DNA from 3 places in the Janthinobacterium sp. SUN100 genome. Region 3 is predicted to be linked to each of the others. Evidence: predicted binding sites of a transcription regulator. Region 3 holds the regulator's gene; each other region holds the start of a gene.
The links. Region 3 encodes LexA, which represses DNA repair genes until DNA is damaged. Its sites were predicted from a motif close to ACTGTATNNNNATACAGT; they were not measured.

Region 1: the regulator LexA is predicted to act here: its motif matches at 2,388-2,405, upstream of recA (recombinase RecA).
Region 2: the regulator LexA is predicted to act here: its motif matches at 2,587-2,604, upstream of O0881_RS08145 (PA0069 family radical SAM protein).

What each region holds. Positions count from the first base shown of each region.
Region 1 covers NZ_JAPUBU010000004.1:295,725-300,723, forward strand. The annotation lists gene O0881_RS21410 (sensor histidine kinase) at 1-1,524, opposite strand, end outside; gene O0881_RS21415 (response regulator transcription factor) at 1,521-2,255, opposite strand; gene recA (recombinase RecA) at 2,496-3,602, shown strand; gene recX (recombination regulator RecX) at 3,741-4,196, shown strand; gene O0881_RS21430 (DUF2889 domain-containing protein) at 4,713-4,999, shown strand, end outside.
Region 2 covers NZ_JAPUBU010000001.1:1,839,646-1,844,644, forward strand. The annotation lists gene O0881_RS08135 (S8 family serine peptidase) at 1-843, shown strand, start outside; gene O0881_RS08140 (hypothetical protein) at 998-1,174, shown strand; gene O0881_RS08145 (PA0069 family radical SAM protein) at 1,382-2,524, opposite strand; gene O0881_RS08150 (tRNA-uridine aminocarboxypropyltransferase) at 2,653-3,360, opposite strand; gene O0881_RS08155 (methyl-accepting chemotaxis protein) at 3,447-4,999, opposite strand, start outside.
Region 3 covers NZ_JAPUBU010000001.1:2,122,779-2,127,777, forward strand. The annotation lists gene O0881_RS09330 (replicative DNA helicase) at 1-1,178, opposite strand, end outside; gene rplI (50S ribosomal protein L9) at 1,314-1,769, opposite strand; gene rpsR (30S ribosomal protein S18) at 1,797-2,087, opposite strand; gene priB (primosomal replication protein N) at 2,113-2,412, opposite strand; gene rpsF (30S ribosomal protein S6) at 2,433-2,822, opposite strand; gene lexA (transcriptional repressor LexA) at 3,098-3,733, shown strand; gene O0881_RS09360 (cystathionine gamma-synthase family protein) at 3,804-4,999, opposite strand, start outside.

The DNA of each region.
Region 1 (4,999 bases), on a different contig from region 3:
CGTGATGTCATCCTCTTCTGGCGCGTCCGGCAACAGCAGGGCGATGCTCAGGCGCAGCAGGGTGCCCGGCAGCTTCGGCGACTGCGCGCGCGGATTGTTAAAAATATCGACTTCGGCGCCATGCTGCTGAGCAATTTCGCGCACGATGGCCAGGCCCAGGCCGCTACCGTCGACATTGCTGCCGAGAATGCGGTAAAAGCGTTCGAACACGTGCGCCCGCTCGGCCTGCGGTATGCCGGGGCCCGTATCTTCCACTTCCAGGATGGCCAGTTCCAGGGTGCTGCGCACGCGCACCGTGACGCTGCCTCCAGCCGGCGTGTAGCGCAAGGCATTGTCGATCAGGTTGCTCAGCAGCTCGCGCAGCATCATGGCATTGCCGGAGATCAAGATCGAATACGCGGGCTGCTCGAAGCCCAGGTCGATATGCTGGGCAAACGAGGCTTGCACCCAATCCTGCACCACGCCGCGCGCCAGTTCGCTCAGCTCGATCGGTTCGAACGCTGTGCCCGCCTGCGGCTGGTTTTCCGCGCGCGCCAGGGCCAGCAACTGGTTGACCAGGCGCGTGGCCGCTTCCGAACTTTTAGCCAGTTGCAGCAGCGAGCGGTGGATTTCGTCGTGGTCGGTCTGGCGCAGGGCCAGCTCGGATTGCATGCGCATGCCGGCCAGTGGCGTTTTCATCTGGTGCGCGGCATCGGCGATGAAACGTTTCTGCATGTCGATCGACAGCGACAGCCGCGCCAGCATCTCGTTGAGCGAACCGACCAGCGGCGTGATTTCCTCGGGCACCTGGCCCGATTCGATGGGCGATAAATCGTCGGGCGGCCGGGCGCGTATGCGTTCCTGCAATTGCGCCAGCGGCGACAGGCCGCGCGCCAGGGCAAACCAGACCAGGGCCAGGATCACGGGCAGGATGATGAACTGCGGCAAAATCACGCCCTTGATGATTTCATTGGCGAGCTGGGCGCGCTTTTCCAGGGTTTCCGCCACTTGCACCAGTGCGCGGCTGGGTTCATCGTCGTTGCCGGAAGGAATGTCGAGATAGCTGAACGCCACGCGCACGGGCGTGCCGTGGATGGTGTCGTTGCGAAACAGCACCATGCCGCTGCGGTATTTGTCGGGGTCTTGCGGCGGCGGCAGATCTCGGTCGCCGTTCAGGTATTCGCCGCGCGGGCCCACCACCAGGTAATACAGGGTGTCGACATCGTCGCCGCGCAGGAAGTCGCGGCCCTTGCCGTTTTTGTCCGGCACGTGGCGCAGCATCGCGCCATCGGCTTGCTTGACCTGTTGCGTCAGCACCGTCACGCTGTCTTCCAGCGCATGGTCGAACGGTTGATTGGCGATGCTCTTGGCCACCAGATAGGTGATGGCGATGCTCATCGGCCACAGCAGCAGCAAGGGCGCCAGCATCCAGTCGAGGATTTCGCCGAACAGCGAATGCTCGATGGTGTCATCCTGCTCCGTGGTGGGCGGCTCGAACCAGTCGTCGTCGTCCGCCTCGTCCGCTGGCGCCTCGCGCACCTTCACTTGCTGGCGGGTCCGCTGGCCGGGCTTGCCGATTCGCCCGCTTCGGCGTTCAGGCGCGCCGCTTCCGAGTATTTTTCCAGGCAGTATCCGAGGCCGCGCACGGTGGCGATGCGCACGCCGCCCACTTCGATCTTCTTGCGCAAGCGGTGGACATACACTTCGATGGCGTTGTTCGACACTTCCTCGCCCCATTCGCACAGGTGGTCGACCAGTTGCTCTTTTGAAACGAGGCGGCCTGTGCGGCCCAGCAGGATTTCCAGCAAGCCCAGTTCGCGCGCCGACAGGTCGAGCATCTGGTCGTTGATGTAGGCGCTGCGCCCCACCTGGTCGTAGCTGAGGGGGCCGTGCTTGATGATGGTGGCGCCGCCGCCGGCGCCGCGGCGCGTCAGGGCGCGCACTCTTGCCTCCAGTTCCGACAAGGCGAACGGCTTGGCCATATAATCATCTGCACCGAGGTCGAGGCCATTCACGCGTTGCTCGATGGAATCGGCGGCCGTCAGGATCAGCACGGGCAGCAGCGAGGCGCGCGCGCGCAGGCGGCGCAGCACTTCCAGCCCGGACATCTTGGGTAGGCCCAGGTCGAGGATCAGCAAGTCGAATTCCTGGGTGGATAGGGCCGTATCGGCCTCTTGCCCGGTCTTGACGTAGTCGATCGCATAACCGGACTGGCGCAGCGAGCGGGTCAGGCCATCGGCCAGCACGCTGTCATCTTCGGCAAGTAAAATACGCATGGTGCACTTCCTATGCTTGCGACGGTAGAAGCTTGTATTGTGTTTCATTTTCCGCAAGGTGGCGAATTTTTGTGAAAAACAGGGTTGTATTGATCTGTTTCAAAACAAATCCACGTTCCGCTTGCATTGATCACTGTTTTTTTATACAGTACTGTCTGTGTAAAGAATTTAACCCACTGGCGCTATCGCAGGCCGACCGATTCACGTGAATCGTCGACTGTAGAACGGCTGAAAGAACATATGGACGATAAAAAAGCTGTAGTACCCGCATCGGAAAAAGCCAAGGCGCTCGCCGCCGCACTGGCGCAGATCGAGAAGCAGTTTGGCAAAGGTTCGGTCATGCGCATGGATGCCAGCGCACCGATCGAAGAAGTGCAAGTCGTGTCGACCGGTTCGCTCGGCCTCGATATCGCGCTGGGCGTGGGCGGCTTGCCGCGCGGCCGCGTGGTGGAGATCTACGGTCCGGAATCGTCGGGTAAAACCACCCTGACCCTGCAAACCATTGCTGAAATGCAAAAACTGGGCGGCACCTGCGCCTTTATCGATGCCGAGCACGCGCTCGACGTCGGTTACGCGCAAAAGCTGGGCGTGAACCTGCATGAACTGCTGATCTCGCAACCGGATACGGGCGAGCAGGCGCTGGAAATCTGCGACGCCCTCGTGCGTTCGGGCAGCGTCGACCTCGTCGTCATCGACTCCGTGGCCGCACTGACGCCACGCGCCGAGATCGAAGGCGACATGGGCGATTCCCTGCCGGGCTTGCAAGCCCGTTTGATGTCGCAAGCCCTGCGCAAGCTGACCGGCTCCATCAACCGCACGAATACCCTGGTCATCTTCATCAACCAGATCCGCATGAAGATCGGCGTGATGTTCGGCAGCCCGGAAACGACCACCGGCGGCAATGCGCTGAAATTCTACGCCTCCGTGCGCCTGGATATCCGCCGCACCGGCTCGATCAAGTCCGGCGATGAAGTGATCGGCAACGAAACCAAGGTCAAGGTCGTCAAGAACAAGATCGCGCCACCGTTCAAGGAAGCGCACTTCGACATCCTGTACGGCGCCGGCACCTCGCGCGAAGGCGAAATCCTGGACCTGGGCTCGGATGCCAAGATCGTGGAAAAATCCGGTTCGTGGTACAGCTACAACGGCGAACGCATCGGCCAGGGCAAGGACAACGCCCGCGCCTTCCTGCAAGAGCGTCCGGCGCTGGCCCGCGAGATCGAAAACAAGGTCCGCGCTTCGCTGGGCGTGCGCGAACTGCCGCCGCTGGCTGCTGAAAAGCCGGAAAAAGCAGATAAAGCTGCCGACAAGGCTGCCAAGGCTGCGGAAGCCAAGGCCGCCGAGTAAGCGACAGTGGCGGGGCCAGCCTGGCCCGCCGGCGGCAGCTTGCCGCATAAAAAAGTTCTACAATGATTGCCGCCCTGCGCCTGTGCGCCTGGCGGCAATTGTGTTTTCAGTCCGGTGTGGTAAAGATGGGATATGGGTATGGCAGCGGTACAACTAAGCCTGAAAGGCAGGGCGCTACGCTTTCTGTCGATGCGCGAACACAGCCGCATGGAATTGCGGCGCAAGCTGCAGCGCCATGCGCAGGAAGGCGACGATGTGGAAGCCTTGCTCGACAGCCTGGAGCAAACCAACTGGCTGTCGCAGGAGCGTTTTTCCGAGTCGCTGATCCACCGCCGCTCGGCCCGTTTCGGCAATAGCCGCATCATGGCGGAATTGCAAAGCCATGGCATCGGGGGCGAGGCGCTGCAGGAACTCAAGGCGGGCCTGGCCGAAGGGGAAGTGGCGCGCGCCTGCGAAGTGTGGCGCCGCAAATTTGGTGCAGTGGCGCAGGATGCCGAGCAGCGCAACAAGCAGATGCGCTTCCTGATGCAGCGCGGCTTTTCGCAGCGCGCCGTGCAAGCGGCCTTGAAGGGGCGGGAGCCCGAGGACGACTAGGCGGCTGGCGCGCTTCTGCGAGCTTTCGTGCCGTGCCGGCCGGCCCGCCTTGGCCGCGCTGTGTTCCATCTACAACAGTCCGCACGATGCCCAGCTTGCGTGCGCGGGCCAGTCGGCCTTGCTGTTTGTCCATGTTTTCTTTGCAGGATTCTGCTTCTGTCATCGCCCTGTCAAGCCAGCGGCGTATTGTTGCGCTGCACGTCGTGAGCGCTGCCTGCGCAGTGCGATCTCGGCGCGGTGGCGGCAACTGGATGCGGTTCGCGGCTTCAGGTGCGCATATCTATCATCACTGAATGTGATAACAGCGTAAATTTCCATGTGCTTTCTTTATACTTTGAAATGTTTTTATCGAAGCAATGAAAAATTATGTTGCGGCGCAACCAGCGCCCAGTGTGCTACACTTTTAGGGTTTTTGCGGCGCCGCAGGTGCGGTTGCTGTTCGTAGAAGCTGCGAACAGAGTGCTTTAGGCACATGGCTGCTTACTAAATTATGGCCGCGCAAGCGGCATCGGTCTTATGCCCCTGTCAACTCCCGTATCCCGGCGCGCCCTCCGGCACTCCCGCGTTATCGACGTCCAAGCGTATGTGCGCGACGACGGCCTGTGGGATATTGACGCCCGTATCACCGATATCAAAAGCTATGATGCGACCCTGGCCTCCGGCCCCCGTCCCGCCGGCTCCCCTCTGCATGACCTCCACTTACGCATTACCGTCGATCGCGAACTGACCATCGTCGAGGCCGAAGCCGCCTCCGATGCCGTGCCCTATCCCGGTTTTTGCGATACCATCGGCCCCGCTTACAG
Region 2 (4,999 bases), 280 kb from region 3:
GGCATCGCCGCTTCCGGCATCGATGCCTCCGATTGCGGCTGCGGCGGCAGCGCCAAGGGCCCAACCCTGGTGTATGCGCTGGGCAACCTGGGCGTCGACTTCGGCAGCGAAGCGCGCCGCGATTCCTTCGTCCAGGCCATGCCATCGGACAGGAACAATCCGAGCGATCCGCAGCAATTGATCGAATTTCTGCGCGCAAAGCCATATTTCCGCCAATCGCTGACCTGGACCGTCAACCTGGACGCCACGCCGATTTACGCGGTCGTCCCCGTCGGTCCGTATGCCGACATGACCTATGAACTGCTGTTCGAGGCCTATGTCGGCACCATCGATGGCCTGGTCGTCATGAATTCGTTTCCCGGCGTAATCTCGGGCGCCGCCAGGCTGATGTCCGGCCAGCTCGTTCCCGTGATCCAGCCGGCCATCCGGGGCATGTTCAGCTGGAATGTGCCGCAGCTGATCGACAGCCTCATGGCGGTGCAGGACAGCCTGGACATCAACAGCAGCAACACGGGCGCGCGCCTGGAAAACTTCCTGAACCGCATCTATTACGACTTCCGCAACCTGGGCGTCACGGGCATGGACCGCGCGCTCAACTTCTCGGCCACGAATGCCATGCAAGCGGCGGAAATGCTGGCCAAGACCACGGGCATGCAGCTCGATACCATCGTCGTGCAACAGAGTCCCGTGTGCCGCCCGGGCTCCGAGTGCTACGACATCATCATGACCTTCTTCAACCCGGAAAACCTGCAAGTAGCCAACACGGTCGCCCGTTTCGCCGTCGACGTCAGCGATGTGATACCGGTCAGCGTCGGCGCAGTGCGCTACTGGTCGCAACGCTGACGTCAACAGCATTTGAATTGTCGGGGCTCGTGGGCGCAGCAATGCGTGCACGCGCTTCAGCATACGGTCGTTGGCGGGAAACGATCAGCACCGTACTTCGGTACGCACACCCATTGCCGTTGCCCGCGGCGGCGCCACCACAAGGAGTTTTAAAATGAACAATCTGCCATTGCAAGCCAAAGCCGTACAACGCAGCCCCAGCATCTCCGCCATCAGCCAGGGTGTCGCCCCTTCCGGCATTACCTGCACCCTGTGCAAAGCGGCTTGCGGCGCCTTGAGCGGCACCGCACAGCAACTCTGCCTGATGGCTTGCAACGCCACCGTTTGCTGATCAAGCCAGCAAGATCGAGCCGTTCCGGCTAAGCCCGGCATGCCTGCGGGCGATGAGTTTCTCGTCGCCCGCTCCCCCTGCCGGCATCCCCCCGACGGACGCAGGACGGCGATGCGACTCGCCACCGAACCCGCCTGTTTCGCGCAGCGCGCATGCCCTTGCGCGTGCCCATGTCAACGCACAAGCGCGCGCCCCGCACTGCTTGCGCTAAAACAAATCCAGCTGCCCCGCATTACCTTTTTTTACTTTTGCGCCCAGCGGCGGCACCACCAGCGGCCGGCGGAACTGCGTGCAATCGAGCTGCTTGAAGCGGCCGCCCTTGCCGTGCAAGCCCAGCCGGTGCACGGCTTTCTCGAAACGCTGGCGGATGAGGTCAGCCCACACGCCTTCGCCCCGCATGCGCGCGCCGAACGCGCTGTCGTAATCCTTGCCGCCACGCATTTCGCGCACCCGGTTCATCACGCGCTGGGCCCGTTCCGGGAAGTGCGCTTCCAGCCATTGCTGGAACAGCGGGCTCACTTCCCACGGCAGGCGCAGCACCACGTAATGGGCGTGGATGGCGCCCGCGTCGCGCACGGCTTCGAGCAGCTGCTCGATTTCCGGTTCCGTCACGAACGGGATGATGGGCGCGATGCTCACGCCCACGGGGATGCCCGCCTCCGTCAGGGTGCGGATGGTGCGCAGCCGCCGCGCCGGAGCGGCCGCGCGCGGCTCCAGGGTGCGCGCGATGGCCGGGTCGAGCGTGGTGACAGTGACGGCCACGGCCGCCAGGCGCCTGGCCGCCATCGGCGCCAGAATGTCGATATCGCGCTCGATCAGCGACGATTTCGTGATCAGCGCCACGGGGTGGTCGCACTCGTGCAGCACTTCCAGCACGCGCCGCGTCAGTTGCCGTTCGCGCTCGCACGGCTGATACGCATCCGTGTTCACGCCCAGGGCGATCGGTTCGGGCACATACGAGGGCTTGGCCAGTTCGCGGCGCAAGAGTTCGGGGGCGTTCACCTTGGCATAGATGCGGCTTTCGAAGTCCAGCCCCGGCGACAGGCCCAGATAGCTGTGCGTGGGGCGGGCAAAGCAATAAATGCAGCCGTGTTCGCAACCCCGGTACGGATTCAAGGAAACATTGAACGGCAAGTCGGGCGAAGCGTTGCGGGTGAGAATGGTGCGCGCCTGCTCGTCGCTGACCTGTGTCTTCCAGGTGGGAGGCGCCGCCTCCCCGCCCTCCTCATCCAGGCCGCCCACGCCCCAGCCATCATCGAAACCGCCGCGCGCGTGCGTCTCGTAGCGCCCTTGCAGGTTCGACACGGCACCGCGGCCCTTGTGGGCTTTCAGCGATTGCGGCGGCAACATGGCTTGCCCGGCGAAGCTGTCATCGTGCTCTGGAATGATTGCTTTCATGAACGGCCCCATCAACTGTATATACGTACAGTATACTATGCCGCTGTGCGGGCAAGATCAAGGGCTGGCGTGATGCCGTTTCAAGCTTTTTCACCGTGCGGCATGACATAGCTCAACTGCTGTGCGACAAAGCCGTCAAATGCCGCAATCAGGGGAACGAAGCGGGCCGCGTCCTGCTCCAACTGCATCAGGGCATAGCACGTCGCTTCCAGGGTCGATAACTGGTCTGGCGCGTGCGCCTTGCGGATCAGATAATGGGAAGCGGGCGTGTCGCGCAGGGGCAGGCGCGGCAGCTGTTGCAACGGGGGATTCAGATACAGCATCTTGCGGCTCTTGCGCCAGGTGGCGTCCAGCACCACCAGCCGCACGCGGGCAAGATCGAGCAAGCTGGCTGGGTCGAGCGCCGGCGGCGGGGCGATGCCCAGCGAACGGTCGCCGGGCGTATCCGGGTACAGCAGCACGTTGTACTTGTCAGCCAGCAGTTCGGCGAACGTTTCGGGGGCAAACTGCTCGCCCGTCAGCATGCGGCTGTTCGGCAGGCTCAAGTGCAGCAGGCGGGCACTGCCCTTGGCATTGTGCACTTCCAGCGGATGCTGCAGGATCAGCACTTCCACCGCGTGGGAAACGGGGGCGATCCAGCGGCAGATGCAACTGGATACGGCGCGCAGGCAGGCTGGGCAGCGCGCGCGTTTGGCCGGTTCAGCCAGGCAGGACGATGCAGCGCCAGGGCTGGCGGGATGGCTGGCGGGATGATTTGAGCTAGGGCTGGAGGTGCGGCGGGTGGTCATGGCGGAGCGCGTTCGCGGCTGTCTTCAAGCCGCGATTGTAGCGCCCGCGCCATGCCAAGGGGGAAACTGCGCTTAAGAATCCGTGCTTAAAACTCTTCCCATTCGTCGGCGCCCGAGGCCACCGGCGTCTTCGGCGTGCGTGCGCGCACCGCGTCCGCTTGCGCCGCCTTGTCCGGCGAGGTCGCGGTCACGGCGGGTGCTGGCGCGCGGGATGCTGGCGCGCGTCGCATGGCGGGCTGCGTGGCTGGCTGCATGGCAGCTCGCGTGGCAGCCGCTACTGGCGCAGGCGCCGTCACGGACGGGCTGCTACGGGCGGCAGCATATTGCTGCGTGGCATCGAGCTTGAACACGCCCACGACCTCGGCCAGCCTGGCCGCCTGTTCCTGCATGGATTCGGCCGCCGCGGCCGCTTCTTCCACCAGGGCCGCGTTTTGCTGCGTCACCTGGTCCATCTGGCCGATGGCCTGGTTGACTTGTTCGATGCCGGCGCGCTGTTCATCGCTGGCGTCGGTGATCTGGTTCATGATCTGCGTCACGTGGCTGATACTTTGCACGATCTCGTCCATGGTGCGGCCCGCCTTGTCCACCAGTTGCGAACCGGCCTCGACCTTTTGCACGGAATCGTCGATCAAGCCCTTGATTTCCTTGGCCGCCGCGCTGGAGCGCTGCGCCAGGTTGCGCACTTCGGAAGCCACGACGGCAAAGCCGCGGCCCTGTTCACCGGCCCTGGCCGCTTCCACGGCCGCGTTCAGGGCCAGGATATTCGTCTGGAAGGCGATGGCGTCGATGACGCTGATGATGTCGACAATCTTGCGCGAGGAATCGTTGATCGAGCCCATGGTGCTGACCACTTCCGACACCACCACGCCGCCCTTGCTGGCGATCTGCGAGGCGTCGATGGCCAGCTGGTTGGCGCTGCGCGCATTGTCCGCGTTGAGTTTCACGGTGGAAGTCAGTTCTTCCATGGACGACGCCGTCTCTTCCAGCGAACTGGCTTGCTCTTCCGTGCGTGACGACAAGTCCAGGTTGCCGGCGGCAATTTCGCTCGACGCCGTGCTGATCGATTCGGTGCCGGCGCGCACCTGGCCCACGATACTCACCAGTTTATCGTTCATGTTTTTCAGCGCATGCATCAATTGCCCCGTCTCATCGCGGCTTTCCACAACGATATGGCTGGTCAGGTCGCCAGCGGAAACGGCTTCCGCCACCTCGACGGCACGCGTGATGGGACGCGTGATCGAGCGCGTGATCCAGTAGGCGCAGGCGATGCCCAGCAAGATGGCCACCACGCCCAGCGAGATCAGCAGCATGCGGCCATTTTCGTAGCGCGAACGGATTTGCGCGGCCGTTTCATCGAGCAATTTGGCTTCCAGCAATTCCAGCTTCTTCAGCGACGCCAGGTAGATGTCGCGCTTGACGGCCATGTCGCCTTCGTACAGGCGCTTGCCCAGTTCCAGGTCGCCCGCATTCTTGGCCTTGAACACATTCTTGCGCACTTCCGTGTAGGCCTTGCGCGTGCTCAATACTTCCTGGTACAGCGCCTGCTCGTCCGTGTTCAGCTCGCTCTTGCCGATATCGTTCTGGATTTCCGTGGCGCGTGCAGACGAGACCGCCATTTCCTGTTCAAACTGCTTCTGGT
Region 3 (4,999 bases):
GATTCGCGCAAGTCGGACATGACAGGACGTTTGTTCGGGCGTTGCTCCAGCGAGCGGTTCAGCTGGGACAGCGCAATCACGGGGCAACCGAGTTCTTTCGCCAGGCCTTTCAATCCTCGTGAAATCTCGGAAATCTCCGTGGCGCGGTTGTCGCCCGGCGTATTGGCCGACATCAGCTGCAAGTAATCGACGATGATCAGACCCAGCTTGCCGCATTGACGCGACAAACGGCGCGAGCGGGCGCGCAACTCGATGGAATTCAAGGCCGGCGTTTCATCGATGTACAACTGCGCGTCGTTCATCTTCTGGATCGCATTCGTCAGGCGCGGCCAGTCTTCGTCGTTCAGGCGGCCCGTGCGCAGGCGATGCTGGTCGAGCTGTCCGACGGAGCCGAGCATACGCATGGCCAGCTGGGCGCCGCCCATCTCCATCGAGAACACGGCCACGGGCAAGCCGCTGTCGATGGCCACGTTTTCGCCGATGTTGACGGAAAACGCCGTCTTGCCCATCGATGGACGTCCTGCCACGATCACCAGGTCGCCCGGCTGCAGACCGGAGGTCATGCGGTCGAGGTCGATGAAACCGGTGGGCACGCCCGTGATTTCACTCTGGTTGTCGCGGCTGTACAGTTCGTCGATGCGCTCGACCACCTGCGTCAGCAGGGGCTGGATGGCGGTCCAGCCCTGGGCGCCGCGCGCGCCCTCTTCGGCGATGGCGAAAATCTTCGATTCGGCCTCGTCAAGCATCTGCTTGACTTCCTTGCCCTGCGGGCTGAAGGCCGTGCCGGAGATATCGTCGGCGACGGTAATGAGTTTACGCAGCACGCCGCGGTCGCGCACGATCTCGGCGTAGCGCCGGATGTTCGCGGCCGATGGCGTGTTTTGCGCCATGGCGTTCAGGTAAGCGAGTCCGCCCACATCATCGGCCTTGCCGAGCTGGGTCAGGGTTTCAAAAACAGTAATGACATCGGCTGGCTTGGAAGCGTTAACCATCTTGACGATTTGCTCGAAGATGATGCGATGGTCATAGCGATAGAAATCCTCCGCATGCATGAAGTCGGCGATGCGGTCATATGCGGCATTGTCGCGCAGCAGACCACCGATAACGGATTGTTCTGCTTCGATCGAATGCGGCGGAATACGGAGGGAATCCAGTTGCGGATCAGAGGGGGCGTTCATGGCGCGAATTATACCCGCTTCGGCGTGCTGGCAAAAATAAAGGGCTGAAATTGAGCGAAAAAAAGGCCACAAAAAAGCCGGGCGAACCCGGCTTTTCATAGTGCGGCAACGCTTGCGGGCCAGGCCCGCAGACGATTACGCGTTCGCGTCTGGAACGACAGCGATAACAACTTCCACAACCACGTCGGTATGCAGAGCAACCGAAACGTTGTGCTCGCCAACGATCTTCAGCGGGCCGGTAGGCATACGGATTTGTGCTTTTTCAACAGCAAAACCTTGCTTGGTCAGCGCTTCAGCGATGTCGAAGTTGGTGACGGAACCGAACAGACGGCCATCAACACCAGCTTTTTGAGCAACTTGAACGGTCAGGCCGCTCAGTTTTTCGCCCTGGGCTTGCGATGCGGCCAGTTTAGCGGCAGCAGCTTTTTCCAGTTCGGCGCGCTTGACTTCGAATTCAGCCACAGCGGTTGCCGTAGCACGACGTGCCAGGCGTTGCGGGATCAGGAAGTTACGTGCGTAACCGTCTTTGACTTTGACGACTTCGCCGAGGTTACCGACGTTAACAACTTTTTCTAACAGAATGATTTGCATAGTTCTTCTCCAGGAATATCTGACCGATTAAGCGTGGTGCAGATCGGTGTATGGCAGCAGCGCGAGGAAGCGAGCGCGCTTGATTGCGGTGTCAACTTGGCGCTGGTAGTGCGCTTTGGTACCGGTCAGGCGTGCTGGCATGATCTTGCCGTTTTCTTGGACGAAGTCTTTCAGCGTGTCGACGTCTTTGTAGTCGACTTGCTCAACGTGAGCTGCGGTGAAGCGGCAGAACTTCTTGCGTTTGAACAACGGGTTTTGCTGTTTGCGTTTTTCTTTAAGCTTGAGCTTATTTTTGTCGAACTTTTTACCGAATGCCATGTCAGGCTCCTGTATCTAAAATGCGCTAGTCAGAATTGACTGCACTAAAATCAATGATGTGAAACACCAAACTCTTGCTGTTGCGGCTCTTCCTGGCCAGGAAACCCGTGAACTGATACACCCCGCCCAAGCTTGCCTGGCTGAACCGGCCTGAGATTTCGCCAGCGGCTAGCGCGGCAACATCAAACTCGGTCAAACGGGCAATCCCTGCTTCCATCTGCTGCGAACTGTGTTGCAATACTGCATTCACAATCGGCAGCCCTGCCGGGGTATAGCGCAATATTTCGCGCTCAGCAATGATGGCGGTTACTTGTAGCTGGTTCAGCGCACGATCCTGGTCAAGAATTAAGCTGCTGCTGCGGCTGGAGCGGCTGCTGGTGCTTCGGTGCGGTGGCTTTTGGCCGCGTCTTCGCGTTGTACCGATTTCATCATCGGCGAAGGAGCTGTTTCAGCTTTCTTCATTTTAACGGTCAGGTGACGCAACACGGCATCATTGAATTTGAATGCTGTTTCCAACTCGACCAGGGTCTCGTTGTCGCATTCGATGTTCAGGCAGATGTAGTGTGCTTTAGGCAGCTTTTGGATCGAGTAAGCCATTTGACGGCGGCCCCAATCTTCCACGCGGTGAACCGAACCGCCGCGGGTGGTTACGCTGGCTTTGTAGCGTTCGATCATCGCGGGCACTTGCTCGCTTTGGTCCGGATGGACGATAAAGACTATTTCATAATGACGCATGCAAACTCCTTCAGGTCGGATTGATAATCGCCCACCCCGGCGTCAAGACGGGTGTGGGAAGGTCAGCCGAAGATTATAACCGCCTTTTGCAAACGTTTCAATCATTCCTTCCACATGGGCCCGAAAAGCCCGCGCGCCACCGTGCTTTCCGCCCGTGGACAAGTATTTCTTGCGAAATTCGCCCAAAACACGGAAATCCCCTTGCATAGTGGGCGATACTGTACAAAAATACAGACTGTTCATATAGACAGCATTTTAGTATGCACCCACCGCTCATGATCAAGCTGACAGCACGACAAGAACAAATCCTGAACCTGATCAAGGACGCGATTGAAAACACGGGCTTCCCTCCCACCCGTGCCGAAATCGCCAATGAACTGGGTTTCAAATCGGCCAACGCGGCCGAAGAGCATTTGCAGGCCCTGGCCCGCAAGGGCGCGATCGAGATTTCGCCCGGCACCTCGCGCGGCATCCGCCTGATTGGCGCCGCCGCCGAAGCGCTGCCATCGAAGGTGCCGGCAGCGCTGCTGATGTCGCTGCCCCTGATCGGCCGGGTAGCGGCCGGTTCGCCCATCCTGGCGCAGGAAAACCTGGAAGCGAGCTACAACGTGGACCCGGCCCTGTTTTCGGCCAAGCCCGACTTCCTGCTGAAGGTGCGCGGCTGGTCCATGCGCGACGCCGGCATCATGGATGGCGATTTATTGGCTGTCAAGAAGGTCGACAGCGCCAAGAATGGCCAGATCGTCGTGGCCCGCATCGGCGACGAAGTCACCGTCAAGCGCTACAAGAAGACGGGTTCCGTCATCGAATTGCTACCGGAAAACCCGGACTTCAAGGTGATTACCGTGTCGCCGGAAGATGAGTTTGCACTGGAAGGGCTGGCTGTCGGCCTGATGCGCAGCTGGCATTAAATCACTGCAGCTAAAGAAAGGGCCGCAACAGCATGACTGTTGCGGCCCTTTCTACATGCTGCGCGGCTGTTTAGGCGTCCAGCGCGTTTTTGAAGTCGTCCAGCAAATCGGCCTCATCCTCGATGCCGACGGAGACGCGGATCAGCGACTCGGCGATGCCCATGCTGGCGCGCCGCTCGGCACCCATCTCATAGAAAATCGTGTGGGCGACGGGAATGACGAGGGTGCGCGTGTCGCCGAGATTGCTCGCTGGAATGGCAAGATTGAGACGATTGAGGAAATCGAAGCAGTCGATGCCGTCCTTTAATTCAAAGCTGAACAGCGAGCCATAGCTGCGGAACAAGTCCGTCGCCAGCGCGTGCTGCGGGTGCGACGCCAGGCCCGGGTAATGCACGGCCGCCACTCTCGGGTCGGCGGCCAGCATGGTGGCCAGCGCCAGGGCGTTCGAACAGGTGCGGTCCATGCGCAAGGCCATGGTTTCCGCGCCGACGGCGATATGGTGCGCCGCTTCCGGCCCCAGGGAGGCGCCAAAGTCGCGCAAGGCCTTGGCGCGGATTTGCGCGATGCCCCACTGCGCGGGCGCCGCCTTCTTGTAATTCTCGAAGATGTTCGGATACTGCGCCCAGTCGAACACGCCCGTATCCGTCAAGCTGCCGCCCAGCGCATTGCCGTGGCCGCCGATGGATTTCGTCAAGGCATTGACCACCAGGCCCGCGCCCACGGCTTTGGGACGGAACAAGTATGGCGTCGTCATCGTATTGTCGACGATGTACAGGATGCCCTTCTCGCGGCACAAGTCACCGATCTTCTTCAGGTCGGCGATCTGCGTGCGCGGATTCGCAATAGTTTCCACGAAAACAATCCGCGTGGCCGGCGTGATGGCGGCAGCCACATTGGCCACGTCGGTGGCGTCAACGAACGACACGGCGATGCCCTGCCCCGTCACCGTTTGCCACAGGCTGTTGGTATTGCCAAACAAAAAGGCCGACGATACGACATGGTCGCCCGCGCGCAGCAAGGATTGCACCACGGCACCGATGGCGCCCATGCCGGTGGCGAAGCACAGGGTCGCCACGCCGTCTTCCATCTTGTTGACCTTGTCTTCCAGCGCGGAAACGGTCGGGTTGCCCTGGCGGCCATAGCGAAAACCCGGTTCCTTGCCCTGGAACACGGAAGCGAGCTGGCGCGCATCGGCGTAACCAAAGGCAACGGAAGTGTGCACGGGCTTGTGCAGGGAGCCATGTTCGATGCCCTTGCGGCGATCGT